DNA from 2 places in the Cupriavidus sp. LA-1 genome. Region 1 is predicted to be linked to the other one. Evidence: predicted binding sites of a transcription regulator. Region 1 holds the regulator's gene; the other holds the start of a gene.

What was found. The regulator FliA, encoded in region 1, starts transcription of late flagellar genes. The targets are predictions, from matches to a motif close to CTAAAGTTTNNNNNNNNNNNGCCGNTA.
Region 2: the regulator FliA is predicted to act here: its motif matches at 2,568-2,594, upstream of ACZ5MJ_RS13515 (DUF342 domain-containing protein).

Annotation. Positions count from the first base shown of each region.
Region 1 is NZ_AP031388.1:1,216,144-1,220,547, forward strand. It holds gene flgA (flagellar basal body P-ring formation chaperone FlgA) at 1-440, shown strand, start outside; gene flgM (flagellar biosynthesis anti-sigma factor FlgM) at 604-912, shown strand; gene ACZ5MJ_RS24765 (flagellar protein FlgN) at 918-1,379, shown strand; gene ACZ5MJ_RS24770 (flagellar protein FlhE) at 1,448-1,885, opposite strand; gene ACZ5MJ_RS24775 (RNA polymerase sigma factor FliA) at 1,885-2,601, opposite strand; gene ACZ5MJ_RS24780 (MinD/ParA family ATP-binding protein) at 2,700-3,488, opposite strand; gene flhF (flagellar biosynthesis protein FlhF) at 3,500-4,404, opposite strand, start outside.
Region 2 is NZ_AP031387.1:2,896,616-2,901,019, reverse strand. It holds gene ACZ5MJ_RS13535 (OmpA family protein) at 1-519, shown strand, start outside; gene ACZ5MJ_RS13530 (lytic transglycosylase domain-containing protein) at 519-1,292, shown strand; gene ACZ5MJ_RS13525 (hypothetical protein) at 1,289-1,630, shown strand; gene ACZ5MJ_RS13520 (hypothetical protein) at 1,687-2,493, shown strand; gene ACZ5MJ_RS13515 (DUF342 domain-containing protein) at 2,662-4,275, shown strand.

The DNA of each region.
Region 1 (4,404 bases):
TCGGCGTGCGCTGCGGCGGCGAGCGGCCGTGGGTGCGCTACATGCAGGCGCGCGTAGCGGTGCTGACCGACTATTACGTGGCCGCGCGCGCACTGGGCCCAGGCGAGCCGGTCAGCCAGGCCGATATCGAAGTCCGCCAGGGCGACCTGGGCACGCTGCCGCGCGCGGTGATCACCGACCCGGCCCAGCTTGCCGGCGCGGTCGCCGCCAACCGCATCGCCGCAGGCTCGCCGCTGCGCAGCGACCTGCTGCGCAAGGCCATCGCCGTGCGCCAGGGCCAGACCGTCACCGTGGCCGTGGAAGGCGAGGCCTTCCAGATCACCAGCGAAGGCAAGGTGCTGGCCGACGCCGCCACCGGCAATACCGTGCAGGTGCGCCTGCGCAGCGGCCAGGTGGTCAACGGACTGGTGCGCAGCGGCGACACCGTCGTGCTGCAATAGTCCTGCGCCAAGTGCTGTAATCGTGGCCAACAAGACTGGAAATCCGGGGCAACCGGCATGCGAAAATGCCGCCAACGCCGCCGCGTGGCGAATCCGGGCCAGGGGCCCTAAAGAATTCGCCGGCGCGTCCGTAATGCCATAGGAAACCAGCAAGGAACGCCCCGTGAAGATCAACCACTCCACCTCGTCCCGGCCCGCCGACGCCCCCGGGGGCGATGCCGCGGCACGGCCCCAGGCCGCGCCGGCCAGCGCCGCGGCGCCGTCCGCCGGCCTGAGCGTCAGCCCGCTGGCCGCCCAGGTGCGCGACATCAGCGCCCGCCTGTCCCAGCCCACTGACGACGATATCGATACCGCCAAGGTCGAAGAGATCCGCCAGGCCATCGCCGAAGGCAAGATCAGGATCGACCCGGGCAAGATTGCCGACGGCCTGATCGCCACCCTGCGCGAGCTTGGCCAGGCCGACCCCAAATAGCCATCATGAGCCAGAGCCTGATCCAGTCCCTGCAGCGCGAAACCGAAGGCATCCAGGCCTTCGGCCAACTCCTCGCCGAAGAGCGCGACGCCCTCAAGCGGGGCGACTTCCAGTCCCTGAGCGGACTGCTGACGCGCAAGGTTGAACTGGGCCAGGCCCTGTCCCGCCAACTCAAGGCCCGCGAAGCCCAGATGGGCGCGCTCGGCCTGCGCGCCGGCCCCGAGGGCCAGCTGCTTGGCCGCCAGGTCGACCCGGCCGTGGCGGACGCCTGGCGCCAGCTGATCTTCGCGGCCCGCACCGCACGCGACGGCAACGCCCTGAATGGCGCCGTCGTCAACGCCCACCTCGATTTCACCCGCGAAGCTATCCAGGCGCTGCGCCAGCATAGCGGCGGCGATGCCGGGTTGTATGGGAAGGATGGGAAGGCGGCGGCCGGGGTGGGTGGGGTGAGCCTGGCGGCGGGTTGAAGCTCTCTGCTGATGTTCCGTTTTTTCGTCACTTATTCAGAAGTGACGAAAAAACGGAACATTCATTCCTACCTGAACCCCACCACCACCTCATTGCTGCGCCCCTGCAGCACCGGCACCAGGCTACCCTGCCCCGGCACCCGGAACGCGAACACAAAGCCCTTGGTGGCGTCATCCCCAACGAACGCGTCGGTCTTGCCTTCGGCCTCGGGCAGCAGCACGCAGCGCTGGGCATTGCAGAGATAAGCTTGCAGCTCCACCGGTGGGGTCCTGACGAAGCTGTAGCGCCAGCGCACCGAGGTAATCACCCCTTCCGACTGCGGCAGGACGCCGGTGGGCAGGATCGGCGGCGACACCGCGCGCTGGCCGCGGCCGTAGAGGGCTGGACCGTTGACCGAGCCGGTCCACGCATGGCGTGTGCCGGCGTCGAACGCCGCCCAGGCGCAGGCCGATACGGCAAGCAACATCCAGCAGGCGCCCCGTGCGGCGCGGTCCGCCCCGCGCATCACAACAAGCCGCGCAACTGGTTGCGCAGCCGGGTAATCGCCTGGCCGCGGATCTGGCACACGCGCGACTCGGTCACTTCGAGCACCGCGCCGATCTCGCGCAGGTTCAGCTCCTGGTCGTAGCACAGCGACAGCACCAGCTTCTCGCGCTCGGGCAGCCGCTCGATGGCGCGGACCAGCGCCTGGCGCATGCCGCTTTCCATCAGCACGGTCAGCGGGTTACCGTCATCGCTGCCGCCGAGGTGGCGGTCCAGGAAGTCCTCTTCGCCGGAGCGCTCGAAATCCTCGTAGTGCAGCAGCTGGCAGCCATAGACCTCGTTGAGCAGCAGCTGGTATTCGTCCAGCGGCATCTCCATGGCCTCGGCCACCTCGGAATCGATCGGCGTGCGCCCTAGCTTCTGCTCCAGGTTGCGCTGCGTGCGTTCGATGCGGCGGGTGAACTGGCGCAGGCTGCGCGACTGCCAGTCGTTGGCACGCACCTCGTCGAGCATGGCGCCACGGATGCGCTGGCTGGCGTAGGTCTCGAAGCGCGCGCCATGGGTATCTTCATAGCGTTTGGCGGCGTCGAGCAGGCCGATCATGCCGGCCTGGATCAGGTCGTCGATCTGTACGCTGGCGGGCAGCCTGGCGGCCAGTTGCAGCGCGATGCGGCGCACCAGTTGCGCGTGCGCCTTGACCACGTCGGCCTGTTCGAGCTTTCCCTGGATCGTGTACATGGTGCAATTCTCGTGAATGCTGGATTGCTGGTCCGGCACGCCTTGCGGCGGCCGGCTGGCTCAGGGTGCAGTTCGGTAAGTTGGCATGGCTGGCAGGCTCAGGCCATCGCGGGGGTTGCGGCAGGCGCAGCGGCGTCTGCACGCAGCGGCCAGGCGCCGATGCCGCCGGCGGTACGGCGCAGTGCCGTGGTGGCCGGCGCCGCCGGAAACGCCTCGACCACGCAGCGGCCCAGCTGCACGCCGCGCGCCACCAGCGGGTCGGACGGCAGCCAGCCCGCGCACAGCACCTCGACGCCGAGATACTGGCTGGCGGTACGCGCCAGGTTGCGCAGGATGGCCTGCACCGTGGCCTCGCTTGCCGCCATGTTGACGATCAGGTGGAACTGGCGCCAGGCATACAGGTGGTGCAGGCGCTTGATGCAGGCGTAGGCATCCGTGATCGACGCCAGCTCCGGCCGCATCACCACCAGCACGTTGTGCGCACCGCCCGCGAGCGGCGACAGCACGCCGTCGGCATCGATGGCGGCATCCACCACCACGCTGCGAAAGCCACCTGCGGCCGGCAAGGTGTTTCCCGGCACGGGCCGGCCTGCCGGCAGCACCGACAGCACGCCGCCCGGGCCAGTGCCGGCAGCAGCTTCCAGCGACAGGCGGCCTGCGTTGACATCGGCCAGCGTGCCGGCCGGCCTGGCGCCGGACAGCCGCGTGGCGCGCGCCGCGGCGGCGTCTTCATCGACCAGCAGCACGCGCTCGCCCTGCATGGCCAGCGCGTGCGACAAACCCAGGGCCACGGTAGTGGCGCCGGCACCGCATTCGCTGGCGACCACCGCGATACGGCGTGTCGTGCGCGGCGCCAGCATCCGGCGCAGGCTCTCGGCCTGGTCCATGGCGAGGCCGCTCACGGCAGCACCTCCATCGCTGCAGCCGGCACGGCAGCGCCGCGGCCCGGATAGTTTTCCAGCACGTCGAGCAGCGCCAGCACGCGGCCCATGCCCTCGTTGAGCACCGGGCCCGGCACCGGCACGCCCTCGCGCACCGTGCGGCCGGCCAGGCGCGCGAGGAAGGCGGGCGCGGCCGCGGTCGGCGCGTGTTCCAGGCGCAGCACCGACAATCCGAGCTGCAGCGCGGCCACGGCGGCGCCGGCGGCGTGGCCGCTTTCGGCGTCCTGGGCGAAGTGGTCGATGGCGTGGCGCAACGTGCGCAGGCGCGCATCGGCCGCGTCGGTCCACAAGGCCCAGCGCGCCACCTGCGCGGCATCCTGCGCCAGCGCCGGATCGCACAGCAGGTAGCGGGTATCGAGCAGTTCACCGGTGGCGCGGTCGGCCAGGCGGGCCACCACCAGGCAGGCGTCGATGCCGCCTTCGGGCGTGCCCTTGCCGCGCACCGGGCTGTCCGGCACGCGCACGTCGACACTGGCCAGCCAGCGCACGGCGTCACGCTCGCGCACGGTGTCCTCGCCGACGGCGTGGAAGGTCAGCGTATCGGCCAGTGCATCGAGCTTCCAGGCGGCGCCGGCGCCGACCACGCGCGCGGTCTTGCGCGCGCCGGCTACCCAGCGCTCGCCGGCCTGCTGCCAGCGCGCCAGCGTGGCGGCGGCGGGCACGGCGTCAAGCAGGTTGACCACCTTGCGCGCGGCGCTCATGGCGGCGCGCAGGTTGGCGGCATCGGACTCGGCTTCGCCCAGCGGCTGGCCGGCACCGTGCCCCCGGCCGGTCGGCGTCACGGTAGCGGCCAGCGGCATGCCGTTGCGGTCGGCGAGCCACAGCGTATGCTGCATCGGCTGCGGCGCGCGGCGGCCGGGCA
Region 2 (4,404 bases), on a different replicon from region 1:
AAGGGCGCCATGGCATTCAGCCCGGACGGCAGCCATGTCTATGCCGCGCTGGTGAAGGGCGACGCCCGCACCTTCGACAGTGTGCGCGAAGCCGGCGGCTGGCGCCTGGCGGACAAGGCGCCGCCGTGCTTCCCGCAGGCCGAGGCCGCCCCCGATCCCATCGGCCAGGCGCTTGAAGGCGCAGGCCGCGTGCAGCTCTACGGCGTCAACTTCGAAACCGATTCCGACGTGCTGAGCGCGGCGGCCCGGCCGGTGCTGGACCGTGCGGCCAGGGCGGTGCTGGCGCATCCGGACTGGCGCCTGCGCGTGGAGGGGCATACCGACAGCACTGGCGGCGAGGCGCGCAACCAGCCGTTGTCGGATCGCCGTGCCGCCGCCGTCAGGCGCTACCTGGAAGCCGCTGGCGTGCCCGCCTACCGGCTCGATGCCAGGGGTTATGGCGCCACCCATCCGCTGATGCCCAACGACACGCCGTTCGGCCGCGCGCAGAACCGCCGCGTGGAGCTGGCAAAACAGTGATGCCTGGGCTTGCGGCCGCGCCGGCGCGCGGTGTCGTGGCGGCAATGCTGCTGGCGGGCACCGTTCCGGCCGGCGCCGAGATCGTCACGCATGCCGAGCGCGGCAGCGGCGTGATCTTCCTCACGTCACGCAACGCCGGGCCGGCACCACCGGAGCTTGCTGTGGCACCCGCTGCGGCGCAAGCACGGGCGTCGCACGCGTTTATCGGGTTGCCAGGGCAAGCCCTGACGCAGGCCGTCCCCGCCTCCGCCAAATCCCCGCCCTCTGACCTGGTTGCGCTGGCGCATCGCGCGGCGCGCGCCGCGGCAGTGGATCCGCATCTGCTGATGGCCATGGTGGAGGTGGAGTCCGGCTGGAACCCGCAAGCCACCTCCGTCAAGGGCGCCATCGGCCTGACCCAGCTGATGCCGGCCACGGCACGGATGCTGGGCGTGACCGATGCCTATGATCCGGCCCAGAACCTGCAGGCCGGTGCGTCCTACCTGGGCGGCCTGCTGTCGCGCTTCAACGGCGACACGAGCCTGGCCCTGGCCGCCTATAACGCGGGCGAAGGCGCGGTGCTGCGGCACGGTTCGCGCATTCCGCCATTCGCCGAGACCCAGGCCTACGTGCCGCAAGTGCTGGGCCGCTATGCGCGCTTGCGCGGCGGCCTGGGCGACAGCGCCGCGGCGCCCTTGCGCCAGCCGGCGTCACCGGCGCAGCGAAGCGGCCTGGTCATTGTCTCGTTCCGGAATCCCCCCGCCTCAGCGGCGAAGAAAAAGGAGAAGTCATGAAGTTGTACTGGATCCCGCGTGCCTGCCTGCCGGTCATGCTGGCGCTGGCGGTTGCCAGCTGCGGCAAGGAAGAGGCGCGTTCCGCCGGCGCCGGCGATGCCTTGCCGAAAGCCTGCCAGGAAGCCGAGGCCGCGCAGCGCGCCTGCACCGAGAACATGGCGGCCAGGCTCGAGAAGTCGGGGCAGGCCGCGGCCGCCCAGACCCTGCGCGACGGGCTGCCCGGCGAGCTGGCATCCATCCGCACGCGGTGGGCCGGCGTCTCCGACAAGGATGGCCTGGCGCACTCCTGTGCAACGGTGCGCGACAGCTTCCGCGACATGCCGCAGTGCAAGGACTGACCTCGGAACGCCTGCTTGCCGGTGTTTTGTTGAACTGACCAATCGAGAGACGAAAGATGCCGAAGAATTCCGCCCGCGCCACCGCGCGCCAATCCCTGAACCGCCGTGCGGCGCTTGGCGCAAGCATGGCCCTGGCTGCCCTGCTGTTGCCGGCGGCGGCTTCGGCCGGCGTCTGCGATGCGCCATGGATGCATGAGGGCGGCGAGATCCGCATGACCATGCAGGGCGGTGCGCCGGGCTCGGCTACCATGTCCGTGTCGGGCGTGCGCAAGTCGGGCAAGGGCCAGTGCAATGCCAATATCAGCGTCGTGTCGAACGTGGCCGCGGCCGGATCGGCCAACGAGACGCGGCTGGACTACACCATGGCGGTGATCGAAGACCGCCTGACCATCTCGCGCGGCGGCGCGCCGGGCAAGGTCGAGGGCAAGAGCGCCGCCGGCACGGCCTCGGGCATGCTCGACAGCAGCGCGGTCGGCACCCTTGCCTACGGCGGCGTCGTGGAAGCGGAAGGGCAACGGCTGCCGGGCGAGTCGCAGACGGTGCGCATGGACCTGCAGATGACCGCGGCCGGCCAGAGCGCCGGCCAGGCCAAAATCCCGTCCGCCAAGGTCACCATCGGCGGCAAGGTCGTGGGCAAGCGCGCGACCATCCCGACCCGCCTCGGCCAGAAATCCTGCTGGCCGGTCCGCTACGAGCGCAGCACCACCATGGCGCCGGTCACGGTGGCGGGCCACACCGTGTCGGTGCCGCCGGCGACCGCCAGCGTCACGGACTGGTACTGCCCCGACATGGGCCTGGTCATGAAGCAGGAGGTGGTGCAGAACGGCCAGGCCGGCACTATCGAGGTGGTCTCGGTCAAGTAGCCCGGTCATCGGGATCGTCCCCGGGGCTGGTCCGCGAAGGCGACGGCAGCCCCGCCGGCGCGAGGTGCTGTGCGCTAAAGTTCTCAGCACTCCTGCCGTTGGTAATGGATCGATAACAAGCGGAGCGCCGGCACCGGCCGTGCCGCCGCAAGACGATTCAGGGGACGCATGACGCAGGAATCCGGGTTGCGCCTGGAACTGGCCGAGCCAGGCGAGCAGGTGCATGCGCGCTACACGCCGCAGCCAGGCAGGCTGCCGCCGGACCAGGCCAGCCTGCGGCAATACCTGGACCGCCTGGGCTGGACCGGTGCCCGGCTCGATGCGCGTGCCGTGGCGCAGTTCCTGGCGCAATGCCAGCGCGCCGAGCATGAGATCGATGCCACGATCGGCACGCTCATCGACGGCGCCTTCGAACTCGACATTACCGGCGATGGCCTGGCGGTGCGGCTGACGCTGATGCCTGCCGAAGGCGGCCGCCCGGTCTGCGCTGAGGATATCCGCCGCGCCGTGGCGGAGCGCGGCGTGGTGGCACCGGTCCAGGCCCTGGCACTCGATGCCGCGCTGGCGGATGGCAGCTGCGAACTGCGCACGATTGCCGCCGGCGTCGCGCCGCGACAGGGGAAGCCGGCGCGCTTCATCAGCCTGCTGGAGGCACGCAAGCCGGCGCAGGCCGAAGACGAGGCCGGCAAGGTCGACCTGCGCGACCTGGGCAACTTGTTGCTGGTCAGCCCCGGCACGCCGCTGATGCGCCGCGTCCCGGCCGTGCATGGCAATGACGGCGTGGACGTGTTCGGCAAGCCCGTCGCCGCCGACCCGGTCGAAGACCCGCCTTTCGCCGAGGGCCTGACCGGCGCTGCCGCCGATGCCGACGATCCCAACCTGTTGCTCGCGGTGATCGCGGGATCGCCGGTGGCGGGCGTGTACGGCATTTCGGTCAGCCCGGTGGTGCAGGTGGAATCGGTCGACCTGCACTCGGGCAACGTGGCGTTCGACGGCACGCTGCGCGTCTCGGGCGACATCCGCACCGGCATGTCGGTCAACGTCACCGGCGACGTGGTGGTCGAGGGCACCATCGAAGCCGCCAGCGTCGAGGCCGGCGGCGATGTCATCGTCAAGGGCGGCATCATCGGCAAGGCCGAGACCGGCCGCGCCGAAGGCGGCATCAGCCGCGCCAGCGTGCGCTGCAAGGGCGCGGTGAAGGCGCGCTTTATCGAGAATGCGGTGGTCGAAGCCGGCACCGGAGTCAATGTCGAGAGCGGCATCCGGCAGAGCGACGTCGCTGCCGGCGAACACATCGTGGTGGGCGGCAAGGGCGTGCAGGGCAGCATCAGCGGCGGCCGCAGCCGCGCCACGCTGGCCGTGCGTGCCGCGGTGCTGGGCGCCCCCGCGGGTACCGCCACCATCATCCAGGTCGGCCTGAATCCCTACGCCGACGCGCAGCGCGCCGCGCTGGAAGCCGAGCGCCGCCGCATCCTGGAAGAGCAGAACAAGGTCAGGCAGCTGGTGGACTTCTTTGCCAGGCATCCCGAGCGGGCCGTGGGCGACCTGCGCGAAAAGGCGCGCGCGACCCTGTTCAAGCTGTCGCGGGACCTGTTCGAACTGGAGGCGCGTCTGACCGAACTGGGGCAGCAGATGCAGCCGGCCGCCGATGCGGTCATCGACGCCGCGCGCCGCATCCATGGCGGGGTCACGCTGCAGGTGGGCAGCCGCGTGCTCAAAGTGATGGAAGACAAGCCTGGCGGCCTGATCCGGCTGGTCGACGACCGCATTGCCGTTAGCTGAACCGCGCTGGTATCCGCTGCGTTTTGTACTATGCTGCAGCTATGTCCTGGGGTGCCGCAGGATGGGCGAGAGAGCTAGCGTCGGGCAATGAATGCAGAAGCGGATCAGCACTCTGTGGAAGCGTTACAC